2 regions of the Clostridium sp. 'White wine YQ' genome follow, and region 2 is predicted to be linked to the other one. Evidence: riboswitches for the same ligand, from Rfam matches in the RefSeq annotation. Region 2 holds a riboswitch; the other holds the start of a gene.

Evidence for each region. A riboswitch is a leader RNA that binds a small molecule or an ion and turns the genes downstream of it on or off. The one in region 2 is predicted to bind thiamine pyrophosphate.
Region 1: it holds a riboswitch for thiamine pyrophosphate, as region 2 does, so the genes downstream of both, tenA (thiaminase II) here and thiW (energy coupling factor transporter S component ThiW) in region 2, are expected to answer to the same signal.

Annotation. Positions count from the first base shown of each region.
Region 1 is NZ_JAQYUU010000001.1:1,457,335-1,465,502, reverse strand. Features, by position in the region: gene PTZ02_RS07375 (MATE family efflux transporter) at 43-1,371, shown strand; gene PTZ02_RS07370 (DinB family protein) at 1,396-2,067, shown strand; gene PTZ02_RS07365 (spore coat protein) at 2,196-2,759, shown strand; gene PTZ02_RS07360 (flavin monoamine oxidase family protein) at 2,849-4,528, opposite strand; TPP riboswitch at 4,678-4,777, shown strand; gene tenA (thiaminase II) at 4,868-5,536, shown strand; gene PTZ02_RS07350 (ABC transporter ATP-binding protein) at 5,537-6,298, shown strand; gene PTZ02_RS07345 (ABC transporter permease) at 6,299-7,081, shown strand; gene PTZ02_RS07340 (ABC transporter substrate-binding protein) at 7,062-8,066, shown strand; gene PTZ02_RS07335 (nitroreductase family protein) at 8,110-8,168, opposite strand, start outside.
Region 2 is NZ_JAQYUU010000009.1:195,434-203,601, forward strand. Features, by position in the region: gene PTZ02_RS18250 (CarD family transcriptional regulator) at 1-368, opposite strand, end outside; gene PTZ02_RS18255 (glutathione peroxidase) at 570-1,115, opposite strand; gene PTZ02_RS18260 (glutathione peroxidase) at 1,120-1,599, opposite strand; gene PTZ02_RS18265 (MarR family winged helix-turn-helix transcriptional regulator) at 1,756-2,199, shown strand; gene PTZ02_RS18270 (methyl-accepting chemotaxis protein) at 2,347-4,347, shown strand; TPP riboswitch at 4,405-4,517, shown strand; gene thiW (energy coupling factor transporter S component ThiW) at 4,593-5,090, shown strand; gene thiD (bifunctional hydroxymethylpyrimidine kinase/phosphomethylpyrimidine kinase) at 5,149-5,976, shown strand; gene thiM (hydroxyethylthiazole kinase) at 5,966-6,799, shown strand; gene thiE (thiamine phosphate synthase) at 6,792-7,412, shown strand; gene PTZ02_RS18295 (SoxR reducing system RseC family protein) at 7,967-8,168, shown strand, end outside.

The sequences.
Region 1 (8,168 bases), on a different contig from region 2:
TATAGAAGGTTAAGGTATTTATAGAATAGGATGTGACTAATTGTGGCAACAGATATGACAAATGGAAATATTTCAAAGCACTTAATTAAATTTGCGGTTCCTTTAATATTAGGGAATATCTTTCAACTTACATATAATGCAGCAGATTCTATAATTGTAGGACGATTTGTAGGTACTGATGCGCTAGCGGCAGTTGGTACTGCAAATCCGATAATGAATATTGTAATTTTCTTTATTGTGGGAATCTGTATGGGAGCTTCAGTCCTTATGAGTGAATATTTTGGTGCAGGAAACATTAAAAAGTTTAAGAGAGAGGTTTCAACTACCTTTATAGCAGGATTCATATTTACAGTCATAATGATTATAATTTGTATGATTCTTACTAAGCCTATACTTAGATTAATTAATACCCCAGAAAAAATTCTCCCTGATGCTGCAATGTTCTTAAGAATTATATTTTTTGGACTTATTTTTACTTTTTTATATAATATATATTCATCAACCTTAAGAAGTATTGGGGACTCAAAGACACCTTTAATATTCTTAATAATATCATCTATTTTAAATATAGTTATGGATATAATTTTTGTTGTTTTTTTAAAGTTTGGAGTAGCGGGTGCAGGAATTGCAACAGTACTTGCTGAAATGTTTTCAAGTGTTTTTTGTATAGTATATGTTTATAGGAAGATACCAATTTTACATTTTAAGAAAAATGAGTTTATATTAGATAAATTACTTTTGAGAAAAACTATAAATTATAGCTGGGCAACTGCAATGCAACAAACTTGTTTATATGTTGGAAAGTTTTTAGTACAAGGAGCAGTAAATCCACTTGGGGTAGAGGCTATAGCAACATTTAATGCAGTAAATCGTGTTGATGATTTTGCATTTACACCTCAGCAAAGTATAGCACATGGATTAACAACTTTTTTGGCACAAAATAGAGGGGCTAAGAAAAAGGAAAGAGTTAAAAAAGCTTTTATAGAAGGAATGAAGATTGAAACTATATATTGGATAGTTCTCTTGATAGCTGTGTATTTTGGAGCACATAGTATTATGAATTTATTTGTCCCAGACAAAGGTTCGAAAGTTGTAGAGCTTGGAGTGATGTATCTTGAACTTATGGCATTTTTCTACTTGCTTCCTAGTTGGACAAACGGTATACAAGGGTATTTCAGAGGAATGGGTGACTTTAAAGTTACATTAATTTCAACATTCCTACAAATATCTACTAGAGTTATATTTTCATATTTACTAGCACCTAGAATGGAGATAGTTGGTATAGCAGTAGCATGCTTATTTGGCTGGATAGTAATGCTTGCTTATGAAGTTCCAGTGTGCATAAAACATAGACGAGCTTATAATGTATAAATTATTTAAAAATAGGGGGTATATATGGAGTTAAAGGATTGGAATGAGAAGTTAAAATTTTTAAAAAGTATAATACTAAAGCCAGAGGAATTTAATGAAGCTATGAATCTGTGTTTAGATTTACATGCCATGGTACATGAATCTAGTATGTCTCACATTGATGAGAAGACATTTGAGGATGAGTTATGGGAAGGATTGGATGAAGAGACAATTCGAAGGGCAGTTAATTCAAAAGGTAGAACTATTGCCTATGGTATATGGCATTCTACAAGAATAGAAGACATAACCATGAATTTATTAGTAAGTGATAGTGAGCAAGTTATAGATATGGGAGACTTTATAAAAAATATAAATTCCATAATTTATGATACTGGTAATGAACTTGCAGCAGAAGAAATTCTAGAATTTAGCAAACAGATAAATATAGAGGAACTAAAAAGATATAGAATAGAAGTTGGTAGAAGAACTAGGGAGATTATTAAAAAACTTACGACCACAGATATGAAGAGAAAGATTCCAAAAGAGAGACTTCAAAGAGTTAGGGATAAAAAAGCAGTATCAGAAGCTGAGTCAGCTATTTGGTTAATAGACTTCTGGGGAAGAAAAAATGTTTCAGGATTGATATTAATGCCAGCATTAAGGCATCACATAGTGCATATTAATGAAAGTATTGCAGCAAAAAAAAGAGGAAAATAGAAGTAAGTTAAGTTTAAGGGAACTAGAATTGATGAAGAAAATATTACAAGTATAAAATATATGAATATAAACATATTAATAATGATTTGTCACAAATGATAATTTATATTTTCTAGGAGGATTTTATTATGGAGTTAGCGTCACACGAATTAAATGATCTTCATGAATTAATAGTTAGTTGTGTAAATTCAATAACTAATATGGCACTCTTTAAAAATGCAGTACATGATCAAGAACTTAAAAGCATGATAGAAAGACATTTCCCAGCACACATACAAGATTATAATATGAAAGTTGAGTTTGTAAAAAATGCAACTGGGTCTACACAAAAACTCCAAGTACCTGAGTTAAATGTAAGTTTAACTGACTTTACAAAATCCCCAGTAAATAATCTAGAGCCTGTTACACCTAGAACTGATGTGCAAGAATTAAATGATAGGGAAATAGCTACAGCATATCTTTTAACACTAAAGAGGGCAGGAAGAGAATATGCTTGGAGTGCAATGGAGGCAAGTAATCCAAAAATAAGGGAATTTTTAAAAGATGCTTTTACAATGAGTTGCAATCATGCATACGATGTATGGCAATGGATGGTTAAGAAAGGCTATTATCCACTTTGTCCAGCACCACAAGAACAAATCAATAAAGCATCATCCATTTATAACGAAGTAAGAGAATTTGCATTAAAATAAGAAGAGTGATAGGAATTTCCTATCGCTCTTTTGCGTTATAAACTTTCATCACGGATATATATTAAATTATTAAAGTAGAAAAACACTCATTAAACAGAGTGTTTTTCAGCGTTTGAATAATATGCTAATTGATTTGCAGCTTGCATTCCAGTATATAATGAGCCTTGCATCCAACCGTGAGAGACTGAAGCATGTTCACCTGCGAAAAAAATTCTATTATTATATTCTGGTCTTGTAATTTCATATGAAAAAACTCGTTTTTGTCCAGGAGTCATATGACAAACTGCACCTCTTGACCACTCTTCTATATTCCAAGAAATATACATTGATTTTTCCACAATAGAATTTAATAATCCCTTAGGTAATCCATGAAGTTTCTCAAGCTCAGTTGCGATTATGTCATTATGAATAGGTTCACTTATATTTGCAATACTTGTAGCATCCATATGTAAGTTATATGAAGCTACTAATACCCCAGGCTCATCAGGATTTGGATTATTTATATGATCTGAAGGATATAGAGTTGTGGTTAATGGACCATCGGAATAGGAGATACCTCCATTGATTCTACCATAATCTGTATCTTCTTCCCAAAAACGTTTCTTACATAAATATATAGTTCTATGTCCATTAACATAAGCAATTTGCCTTATTGCTTCCATTTTTCTATTTGAGAATACTGGATCAATATCAACAGTTTTAAGGATAGTAAATGGAATAGCGCATACAACATAATCAAAGGATTCATTTAAAACTTCAGTAAGTTCCCTATTTTTATACGTAATTATAACTTTATCACCAGCTTCATTTTTATGAATTCCCGATACCCAGTAGCCACCAATCCAGTTTACATTTCCTATGGCCTCTTGCGGTATATTATCGTATTCTTTAGGTTTTTGAGACAATAAAGAATAGTAAAATGCTAAAGGTAGATTTACATTGCCGCCATCAATTCTATATAAGTGCTGAAAGAAAATTGGATAATTTTCTTGTAATATTTCATTATAAGCCTCGTCAATTAAAGAGCCAGAAAATGCATCAACACTTGTTAACAGTTGAATAGCCTCATCACTTAGTCCTAAAAGTTCAAGATTTTGACGTACACTAATATTTAATAGCGGAATATACTTAGGGTTATAAACTGGAAGAATTTTTAATAATTCAGTTCTAATATTAGGTGGTAAAGTTTTTATAGGAGAATTAAAAGCATAATTATAAAGCTCAGGCCAAGGCGTATTTCTTTCCTTTGGAGTTAAATTAAATTTAGGATAAAGAACTTTCTGAATTTCCTCAGGTTTGTTTCTAATTCTAGTATTGAGAATATATAAAAAAGCATCTGGATTATACTGAATAAAAGGATAGGTATGAAGTCTAAAAAGATTAATATAATGCCAGGTAGTCTCATGCGTTACAGGAATTCTAATAGCCCCTAACTCTCCATAAATCTTTTTTTCATCATCGAAGTAATGTGTATAAACTCTACCACCAATTCTATTTCTAGCTTCAAAAATGGTGATATCACATCCTAATTTTCTAAGTTCAAAAGCAGAAGACATTCCAGCAAGTCCTCCACCAATTATGCCCACCTTCTTTCCTTTAAGGGAGCCGGGAGGGGCATAGTTTATGATATTAGGAGGGGGGGCTAATAAACTAATAATGTTATTAAAATCTTCCTCACGTCCAACTTTAGCGAGATCACTTCTTATTAGTGAATACCTTTGTTCATTTGTTGGATTCGAAGGTTGATTTGGTAAATCTAATATATTCATAAATATAAATATCTCCCAAATAATTAATTTATACAATTATATTAGAATAAATGAGTAAATAGACGTAATTATTAGCGCTTATAATTATAAAATGTAAAATTATAAGAATTATGAATATTGACATTATAATCATTAAGAGGTAAAATTTTAGCGTGCACTAGGGGAGCTGTAGTGGCTGAGATGAAATTTTTCAGACCCTTTAAACCTGCACTGGGTAATGCCAGCGAAGGGAAGTGAGTAAGTAGTATATGGGAAAAGTCTATTCACATATAGATATTCTATTAGATTATTAACTCTTTTCGATCGGTATACCTAATACTGTTTGAAAGGAGTTTTTTTATGGGCTTTTCTGAGAGATTGTACTTAAAAGGTAAGTATATTTGGGATGCATGCTTAGAGCATCCATTTCTTAAAGATATGAGTAACGGTACACTAGCTGAAGACAAGTTTTGTTTTTATATTAAACAAGATTATGTTTATTTAATTGACTATATAAAACTTTTTGCATTAGGAATGGTTAAAGCTGATTCCTTAGAAGACATGAAGAGCTTTTCTAAATGTGCAAATGATATTGTAAGTATAGAGATGGACGGGCATATAGAATTTGCAAAAAGATTTGGCATAACTAAGGAAGAACTTGAGGATACTAAACCTAATTCGAATAATTTATCTTACACAAAATTTATGCTTCAGGTAGCAAATGAAGGAACATTAGCAGAACTTGTTGCAGCATTACTTCCTTGCATGTGGAGTTACAGCTTTATTGGTAAAAGCTTAGCGAAAAAAGATAAGGCTTTAGAACATGAGCTTTATAAAGAATGGATTCTAACCTATGCAAGTGATGAGTATAATAATGAAGTTAATTGGTGCATCAATTTAATGGATAAAGTAGCAGAAGGACTACCAGAAAGACAACTTGAAAAATTAGAAGAAATCTTCATTCTATCATCAAAATATGAATATATGTTTTGGGATGCATGTTATAAAAAAGAAGGTTGGGTAATTTAAATGAAGGCATTAGAAATTAATAATTTATCTTTTAAATATAGAGATACAGACAAGCTTATATTAGACGATTTATCTTTTAGTATAAATAAAAATGAGTTTGTAACTATTATTGCTCCTAGTGGAACTGGAAAGAGTACTTTATTTAGATTAATACTTGGGTTACTAAAACCAATTAGTGGAAGCATAGATATAGAGAAAAATAACAATAAAAATATTATTGGGTATATGCCTCAAAAAGACTGCTTGATGCCTTGGAGAACAATATTAGATAATACAGCTGTTGGCTTGGAGTTAAATGGATATTCGAAAAAAGAGGCAAGAAAAAAGGCAGTTACATATTTTGAAAGTTTTAATCTTAAAGGAACGGAAAATTCATATCCACATGAGTTATCAGGAGGAATGAGACAAAGAGCATCTTTTTTAAGAGCGATTGTAAATAATCCGTCATTACTTCTATTAGATGAGCCATTTTCTTCATTAGATGCGTTAACAAGAAGGAAAATGCAAGCTTGGTTACTAGATTTATGTCAGAAGGAAAAAAACACCGTATTTATGATAACACATGATATAGAAGAAGCGTTGCTTTTGTCAGACCGAATATTGATATGTACGGAATTACCATATAAAAATCTAAAATCTATTGAAGTTAATATTAATAGACCGAGAACTTATGAAACTACCTTAACTGGTGAATTTATTGAATTGAAGAGACAAATATTGAATATCTTAGATAAGCTAGAAGAATCGAAGGAGGGAATATAGATGAGCAGATTTAAAAATAATATATTCCCACTAGTATTTGTAATTTTAGTTATATTGGCATGGCAATACTTAGTTCCTTATTTTAATGTTCCAAAATTTATTTTGCCTAAGTTTTCAAATGTGCTAACTGCTTTATGGACTCAGAGAGAATTGCTATTTAGTCATTCATTAGTAACCTTAGGCGAGGCTTTATTGGGATTAGTTATATCTGTAGTTATCGGAATACTATGCGCTTTTTCTATATATGCATCAAAAGGGCTTGGAAAAACATTATATCCTATTATAATTTTTTCACAAACAATTCCAACTATTGCATTATCACCAATTATGGTTATGTGGTTTGGATATACCATATGGTCTAAGGTTGCTGTAGTTATACTATTTTGTTTCTTCCCGATCGTAGTAAGTACGCTGGATGGATTAAATAGTGTTGATAAAGATTTAGAAGATGTACTAAAGGCCCTAGGAGGCAGTAAAATTCAAATATTTATGAAGCTTCATATGAATTCAGTATTGCCAAATTTTCTAAGTAGTTTCAAAATTGCAGCAACATATAGCATTGCCGGAGCAACTATAGGAGAATGGTTAGGAGCAGAAAAGGGACTAGGAACTTATGTAAAGAGAGTAGCTGGGATGCTACAATCTGATTCAGTTTTTGCAGGAGTGCTTGTTTTATCCTTTCTAGGATTACTTCTATTTTCAGTAGGGGTTTTACTTGAAAGAATTTTATTAAAATATAGAAAAGGAATAAAGGAGAGTAACTATGAAATTAAGAAGATTTAGTATTATTTTAGCAATGGTTATGCTATTTAGTTTAGCATTAACAGCATGTAGTAAGAAAGAAGAACAAAGTACAAGTAAAGAGTTAAAAGAAGTTAATGTTCTTTTAGATTGGTATCCAAATGCAGTTCATGCGTTTTTATATGCAGCAGAGGAACAAGGATATTTCAAGGAAGCTGGATTAAAAGTTAACTTAATAACACCAGCTGGAACTGATGACGGAATTAAGTTAGTAGCTGCTAATAAAGCTGATTTTGCTATAAGTTATCCAAAACAAATAATATTAGCAAGAGGGGAAAACATTCCTGTAAAATCAGTAGGAGCTATAGTTAGAAGTTCATTAAATCAATTGATGGTTAGAAAAGATTCAGGAGTTAAAACATTAAAAGATTTAGAAGGAAAAAAAGTAGGATATGCTTCTTTTGATATTGATAAAGAAACTGTAAAAGCAATGGTACAACAAGCTGGAGGAGATCCTTCAAAAATCAATTTTGTAGATGTAGGATATGATTTAATGAGCTCTATTCAATCTAAAAGAGTAGATGCAATAATAGGCGGATATATAAATCATGAAAAAATATTACTAGAAAAAGATGGAGTTGAGTTGGTTACATTTAATCCATCAGATTACGGTGTTCCTAACAATTATGAATTAACTTTTGTAGCTAGTGATGATGCTATAAAGAATGATAATGAAAAAGTTCAAGCTTTCTTAAATGCTGTAAAAAAAGGATTTGATTATACTAAAAAGAATCCTGATAAAGCATTAGACTTAGTATTAAAAGCACAAGATAAGAGTTTCCCTCTTGATTCAGAGGTAGAAAAGAAGAGCTTAGATATACTATTACCATTAATGGAAAATAAGAGCGGAGATTTTCTAACTCAAGATGAAGCTAACTGGTCAGGTAATATTAAATGGTTAAAAGATAAGGATCTACTTAAAGCAGATGTAAATAGCAAAGATGTTTTTGAGCAAATAATAAAATAGAGAAATTCATTTAAAAAGGGTGCTATAAGCACCCTTTTACTCTTTAAAAGCCATTATAGTTAACAAATTCACCTACAGGTTTTCTGTAGCCTCTTAATCTGC
Region 2 (8,168 bases):
CTATTTAAAGGTTTATTTTCTCCTAATAGCATTAAATCATGAACAACCTCAGATCCCTCCTTGATTCCACCTGTTTTAACCTTGGCCATATTAATGTGATATCTTTCTCTATAGCTAAGTTCCTGACTAGTAAATAACTTTTTTGTTTTAAAGTTAATTAGGACATCTTCTAGCATATTTTCATCACTAACAAGTCGTATACCGGTATTTGGCGCTTTGCTTAATGGCACCATTACCTGCATTTTATTACTAAGTATGTTTATTATGAAATACTTCTCTGGGGTACCAGAAACTTCTTTATCTTCTATGCCTTGAATTATACCAGCCCCTTGCATTGGGTAGATAACTCTATCACCGATTTGAAACATATAATTCACCTCCAATATAACCAATTAATATATTAATTATATCACTTTAATATGTTTTAGGCAAATATATTATAATAGCATGACATGGCAATGCTTGTCAATGCATTATTGTAAAAAAGTTAATTAGATAATAAAAGCTACTTAAAATGCTTTAGGTCTTATAGTTAAGCATCTTAAGTAGCTTATTTAAAGTAGATTAAATTATAAAAGAGAAGTTATATATGACTCAATATCAGAAGGTTCTATAGTAGATTCGAAGCGATTAATAACTTCACCATTCGTATTTACTAAAAATTTTGTGAAATTCCATTTTATTGAGTCTCCTAAAAGTGTCTCAGGATATTTTTCAGAAAGAAATGTTTTTAGAAATTTTCCTGTTGTAGTACTATCATCAATTCCCTTAAAAGGAGCTTTTGACTTAAGGTACTTAAATAAATCATGAGCATTCTCACCATTCACATCTATTTTTTGGAATATTGGAAAGGTAACACCATAATTTATTTCACAAAAATTTTTGATATCTTCACTAGTTCCAGGCTCTTGATTAGCAAATTGGTCACAAGGGAACCCAAGGATTTCAAATTTCTCATTTCCTAGCTTTTTATATAAAGCTTCTAAGTCCTTATACTGCGGAGTAAAGCCGCATTTGCTTGCAGTATTTACAATGAGTAAAACCTTGCCCTCATATTTTCTTAGAGAAACATCATCACCGTTTATATTCTTTGCTGAATAATCATAAATAGACATAATACTAAACCTCCATTAATTTAATAATATCTTTTTCAATTTTTGTTGGTGAAGTAGTTGGTGCAAATCTATCTACTACATTACCATTTTTATCAATTAGAAACTTTGTGAAATTCCATTTAATTTCTCCACCTAATATACCAGGTTTTTCTGTAGTTAAATATTTAAATACTTCATGAGCAGTTGGGCCTTTCACATCTACTTTTTCAAATAATGGGAAAGTTACTCCATAATTAATTTCGCAAAAGTTTTTAATATCATCACTAGTCCCTGGTTCTTGTTTTGCAAATTGATTACAAGGAAATCCAAGAATTTCAAACTTGTCATTGCCTAATTTTTTGTATATAGCCTCAAGGTCCTTATACTGAGGGGTAAATCCACATTTGCTTGCAGTATTTACTATAAGAAGAACCTTTCCTTTATATTCACTTAAGGAAACTTCCTTACCAGTTATTGATTTGGCTGAAAAATCATAAATTGACATAATAAATCCTCCTATTAATTGTCTTGTTGAATATATTATAGCATAAATTTAATTGTGTGCAATTGAATTTTATAAAATAATACTTTGTGAAATTATATTTTTAATTTATAATAAAATATGAGATATTATAAATTAAAAATACAGGAGATGTATAAAATGAAATATGAAGATGGATTAAAGCTAGAAAATCAACTATGTTTTTCAATATATGCAACATCAAGAGCTATAACAAAAATATATAGACCTTTTTTAGAGAAGTTAGGAATAACTTACCCTCAATATTTAGTGATGTTAGTACTGTGGGAAAAAGAAAATATAACTCTTAAGGCATTAAGTAATAGATTATATTTAGACTCAGGTACATTGACACCACTTCTTAAAAGATTAGAGGGGATGGAGCTATTAAAGAGGCAGCGTTCTAGTGAAGATGAAAGAATACTTTGTGTAAATATAACTGAAAAGGGTAAGGAACTTAAAAAAGAAGCATTAACTATACCAGAATGTATTTTAAAATCAATTAATATGGATATAGAACAGTTAATTAAATTTAAAAAGGATACAGATGAACTACTAGAAAGTATTAAAAATTTAGAACAATAAAATAATAAAAGGTTAATCCCCTCTCTCTTTTGGGCATGAATGGGAAAATATGCAAATTAAGAATGTTAGAAATATATATAAGGTTTAAGCCTATGTGTGACGATAAATAACTGAGCTTAAACAATAGGATAAGGGGAGGATTAACTAATGAAACAAGATATTAGACTTAGAGGGATACGTGCAAAATTAGTTGCAGGTTTTTTATCTATTTGCATTATTCCACTAATAGTACTAGGAATGTTTGCATATTTTCAATCAAAAGCAACTTTAACAAAAAAGTTTGAAGCAACAAGTGGGCAAACTATATCGGAAATTAATAAGGCTGTAGATAGTTTCTTAAATTCTAAAGTGGCTATGGTAAATATGGCATCAGGCAATGATAGCTTTACTGCATATGATGGAACTCAAGAAAAAGTTACTTCATTAAAGAATTACTTAAAGGATATGCAAGGAAGTAGTAAAGAGATAGTAGCTGCCTATATGGGAACTGAAAAAGGTGAATTTATTAGATATCCAGAAGCACAAATGGCAGCAGGATATGACCCAAGAGTAAGGGATTGGTACAAGCTTGCATTAAATAATGAGGGAAAAGCAATTATTACCAAAGCATACAAAAGTGCATCAACAGGTCAAATTATGGCTAGTGTAGCTAAAGCCGTAACTAAAGATGGGAAAGTTATAGGAGTTGTATCCTTAGACATAGATCTGAATGCTATGGCAGATAAATTTAAGGATTCAAAAATTGGAGATAGTGGATATGCTTATATAACAGATAGCGAGGGGATAATTTTAGCACATCCTAATAGCAAGATAATTGGAACTCCAGAAGCTACAAAACTTAGCATATGGAATGATATAAAGAATGGAAAAAGCGGTTTTATAAAATACAATTATAATGGATCTGACAAGTTTTCAAGTTATATAACCAATGACACTAGCGGGTGGAAGATAGTAGCTGCTATGAGTATTACAGAAGTAGACAATGATGTAAATGCAATAAGAAATATAATGCTTATAGTAATTGCAGCAGTTATAGTAATATCTATATTTGTATCACTTTATTTAAGTGGTGGAATGGCTAAGAATGCAAAAGAGTTAAGTAAAGCATTTAATGATGCCGCAAATGGAGATTTATCTGCAAAAGTAGATATCAAGTCTAAAGATGAATTTGGAGATCTAGGTAAAGATTTCAATAGTATGATTAGTAATATTGCAAGTTTGATGAGAGACGTCAAATTATCATCTGGAACTGTATCAGAAAATTCACAAGTACTTTCTACTATGGCAGGAGAAACAACAATTTCTATAACTCAAGTATCTAAGGCTATTGAAGAAATTGCATTAGGAGCAACTCAGCAAGCTCAAAGTTCGCAAGATGCAGCTAGTGATATTAGTGAATTGGCTACAGGAATTGATGAAATAACATCTACGACAAAAGATGTAGAAAATCTATCACGTAATGCATTAGAATTTGGTAATAAAGGATTAGACATGGTTATTGATTTAGCAGTTAAATCAAATAAAACTAAGAAATCTTCTATAGAAGTAAGTGAAATTGTTATGGAAATGAGTAGAAATACAGAAGAGATAAATATGATTTCAGATGCTATTGCAGATATAACAGAACAAACCAATCTTTTATCTCTTAATGCTAGTATAGAGGCAGCAAGAGCTGGAGAAGCAGGGAAAGGATTTGCGGTTGTAGCAGAAGAAATTAGACAATTAGCAGAACAATCAAAGAATTCTACTGAAGAAATAAGAAAAATTATTGAATCAGTTAAGAATATGTCAAAATCAGCAGTCAAAGCAATTGAAAGCTCTAATGCTATTGTAAATGAGCAAGAAGCTGCGGTGGTTGAAACAGAGAAGATATTTAATGAAATATTAACATCAATTAATGAATTAACTGATGGAATAAAGAGTATAATGAGCTCTACGTCAGTAATTGCAGCTAAGAAAAATAATGTAATTATGCAGATTGATAATATTTCAGCAGTATCCCAAGAGACAGCTTCTGGTTCAGAAGAAGTTTCAGCATCTGCTGAAGAGATAAATGCTACAATGGAAGAGGTTTCAAGATTTACAGAGGAACTTCAAGATTTAGCTAAGCTTCTTAACGAAGGTGTCAGCAAATTTAAAATTGGCTAATATCTTTAGTTGAAGAAAATACAATACTATGCTATTATGAAGGAGACAATTTAATAATAAAAAACACAGGGGTGTTGGTATTTGGCCAACTGAGAGAAAGAACTTATTCTTTTAACCCTATGAACCTGAACTGGGTTATTCCAGCGTAGGAAGTTGTTTTCTTTATTTTATAGAAGGTAATTTTAAGCACAAATCCTATGGATTTGTGCTTCTTTTATTAAAACGACAAACGAAGGAGGAATATGATGAAAACTAAAAAATTAACCATAGCATCTTTATTTATAGCAATTGGAGTAGTAACAGGAAATTTGATTTATATACCAATAGGAGCATCAAAATGTTTTCCTATGCAAGGCACAATTAATGTCTTATCAGGAATATTGTTAGGTCCTGGATATGGAGTTATAGTAGCCTTTTGTATTTCTCTATTAAGAAATATCCTTGGAACAGGAACTCTTTTGGCTTTTCCTGGAAGTATGATAGGGGCTTTCTTGGCGGGTTATCTGTATCTTAAGACTAAAAAAAGTTTTTTTGCAGTTTTAGGTGAAGTATTTGGTACGGGAATCTTAGGAGCGTTACTATCTTTTCCTATAGCAAAGCTAATAATGGGAAAAGAAGTAGGAGCACTATTTTATATAGTTCCATTTTTAATAAGTACTGTTGGCGGTAGTCTAATAGCATACTTATTAGTTAGAGTTTTAAGCTCTACAAAGCTAATATCATTAAATGGTAAAGATTTATAAAAAAATATAAATTAAAACAAGTCTATAATAAGTTTCAATTAGGTATAAGGAGGTTTTTATGAAAAAGGTATTAACTATAGCAGGATCAGATAGCTGCGGAGGAGCGGGAATACAAGCAGATCTTAAGACTTTTAGTGCTAATGGAGTATACGGTATGAGTGTTATAACAGCAGTAACTGCACAAAACACACAAGGAGTTTTTGATGTTCAAGATTTAGATGAAAAAATAATCAAAGGGCAAATAGATGCAATATTTACGGATATAGAAGTAGATGCTGTTAAAATAGGAATGGTTTCACAAATCTCAACGATAAAAGCGATAGCAGAAAAATTGAAGCTATATAAGCCTAAGAATTTAGTGTTAGATCCAGTGATGATATCTAAAAGTGGATATTCTTTATTGAAGCCTGAATCAGAGAGAGCATTAATAGATGAATTGATACCATTAGCTTATATAATTACGCCTAATGTTCCTGAAGCTGAGGAGATTTTAAAAGCAGTAAATTCAGATATAGTTGTAATAGAAACAGTAGAGGATATGGAAGCAGCTGCAAAAGAGATATATAAGCTTGGATGTGAAAATGTCTTGTTAAAAGGCGGACATATTGAAGGGGAAGCTATTGATGTATTATATGATGGAAAGGAAATTATACATTTCCAATCTGAGAGGATTAATACAAAAAATACTCATGGTACAGGATGCACCTTGTCTTCAGCAATTGCTTCTAATTTAGCCCTTGGATTAGATATTAAAGAAGCAGTTGATAAAGCTAAAAAATATATAACAGTAGCAATAGAGCATTCTTTAGATATAGGAAAAGGCGTTGGACCTACACATCATTTCTATGAACTTTATAAAAAAGGAGGATTACTAAATGAAGATTAATGAAGTAGTAGCCGGATTATTAGAGAAAGTAAGGGAAAAGGGCCCACTAGTGCATCACTTAACTAATTACGTAACAGTAAATGATTGCGCGAATATAACTTTAGCAATTGGAGCATCTCCTGTTATGGCTGATGATATAAATGAAGTTAAGGATATGGTGTCATTGGCATCTTCCTTAGTTATAAATATTGGTACACTTAATAGTAGAACTGTAGAGGCAATGCTTGAGGCAGGTAAAAAAGCAAATGAGCTAGGAATTCCTGTAGTATTAGATCCTGTAGGAGCAGGTGCGACACCTTATAGAACAGAAGTAGCAAAAAGAATCATAGAAAATATAAAGTTGTCAGTGGTAAGAGGAAATATCTCTGAAATTAAAGTTTTATATGGTATAGATACCATAACAAAGGGTGTGGATGCGGCAGAAAGTATTTCAGCAGATAGTGATAAACTTACAGAAGAAAAGGAATTTGCTAAAGCTGTTGCTAAAAAACTAAACACTGTTATAGCTATAACCGGAGCTGTAGATATAATAACGGATGGAGAAAAGCTGTATACCGTTGAAAATGGACATAAGATAATGTCTAAGGTTACTGGTACTGGCTGTATGTGTACTTCACTTATTGGCTCATATTTAGGGGCAGGAGAAGATTACTTACTAGCTGCTTTATCAGGCGTGGTATCCATGGGGATAGCAGGAGAGAGAGCGCATGAGAAGGTTGAAACAGAGGATTCAGGAACAGGTAGCCTAAAGGTTTATATACTTGATGAAATATATAAACTAAATACAGAAACTTTATTAAGTAGAGGTAAAATATATGAGTAAAGAAGTAGATTACACTCTGTATCTTGTTACAGATAGAGATATGCTAAAGAATCGAAATATTGTAGAAGCAGTAGAGGAAGCTATTTTAGGTGGGGTTACACTGGTACAAGTAAGAGAAAAAGACATAAGTACTTCTGAGTTTTATAAAGTAGCTAGTGAAATAAAGGAAGTAACAAGTAAATATAATGTGCCAATTATAATAAATGATAGAATAGATATTGCACTTGCAATAGAGGCAGATGGGGTGCATGTAGGGCAAAGTGATATGCCTGCTAGTATAGCAAGAAAATTGATAGGTCCAGATAAGATACTTGGAGTTTCAACTGCCACAATTGATGAAGCAATTAAAGCTGAAAAAGAAGGTGCTGATTACCTAGGAGTTGGTGCAGTATTTTCTACAACTACAAAGGATGACGCTAGAAATGTATCTTTAGAATTGCTTAAGGAGATTAAGGAAACTATTAATATTCCAATAGTAGCTATTGGTGGAATTAATTCAAAGAATGTTGATATGCTAAAAGAAAGCGATATTGACGGAGTTGCAGTTATTTCTGACATCTTAGCTAAAGATGATATAAAACAAGCAGCTAGGAATATTAAAGAGAAGTTTTAAGAAATTATGAACATTTTGTTGAAGAAGAGGATAAATTGCCTCTTCTTTTTTATTTTGTTTATTATTATGAGTTTAGAAAATTAGTGTGTAATTATATTAAAAAATATCATTAAAATATGTAGAAATGAGAAACAAGATTATTTTTACGAGAAAGTTTGTGAATAATATAACATATGTAAAAATTGAAAATAGTTTACAATACAAATAAAAATATAAAAAAACAAAAGTTTACAAAAAATTAACTTTTTAATATAAAGAAAATAATAATTCTAGCAAGTGGCGATTTTATTGAGGTCTCTAATATTTACATGTAATTGTAATTATTTGAAAATTAAGAAAATATATTTTTAAAGTTAAATATGAGTAAAAGTACCTATTGAATTTTAAAAATAGAGGTATAAAATATATGAAGAATAGTTAGTAAAAAATAGAAATAATACGGACATAAATACGATTAATAAACTCAAAATATTGATAATTATTTATCCAACTTAACGAGTTTAATATAAATTTTATATTAAATATATTAATTGCTTTGATGAGAGGGATGAGAGATGAATAAGGAACAACAAGGCATAGTAATTGACACTAAAGAAAATACTGCAAAAGTTAAGGTAGCAAGACATGGGGAATGTGAAAACTGTGGAGCATGCCCAGGAGACTTAGCATTGATACTTGAAGTGATTAATACTATTGGTGCTAAAAAAGGAGACAAGGTTATATTTGAATCAAAGGAAGAGGGGATGGTAAAGGCAA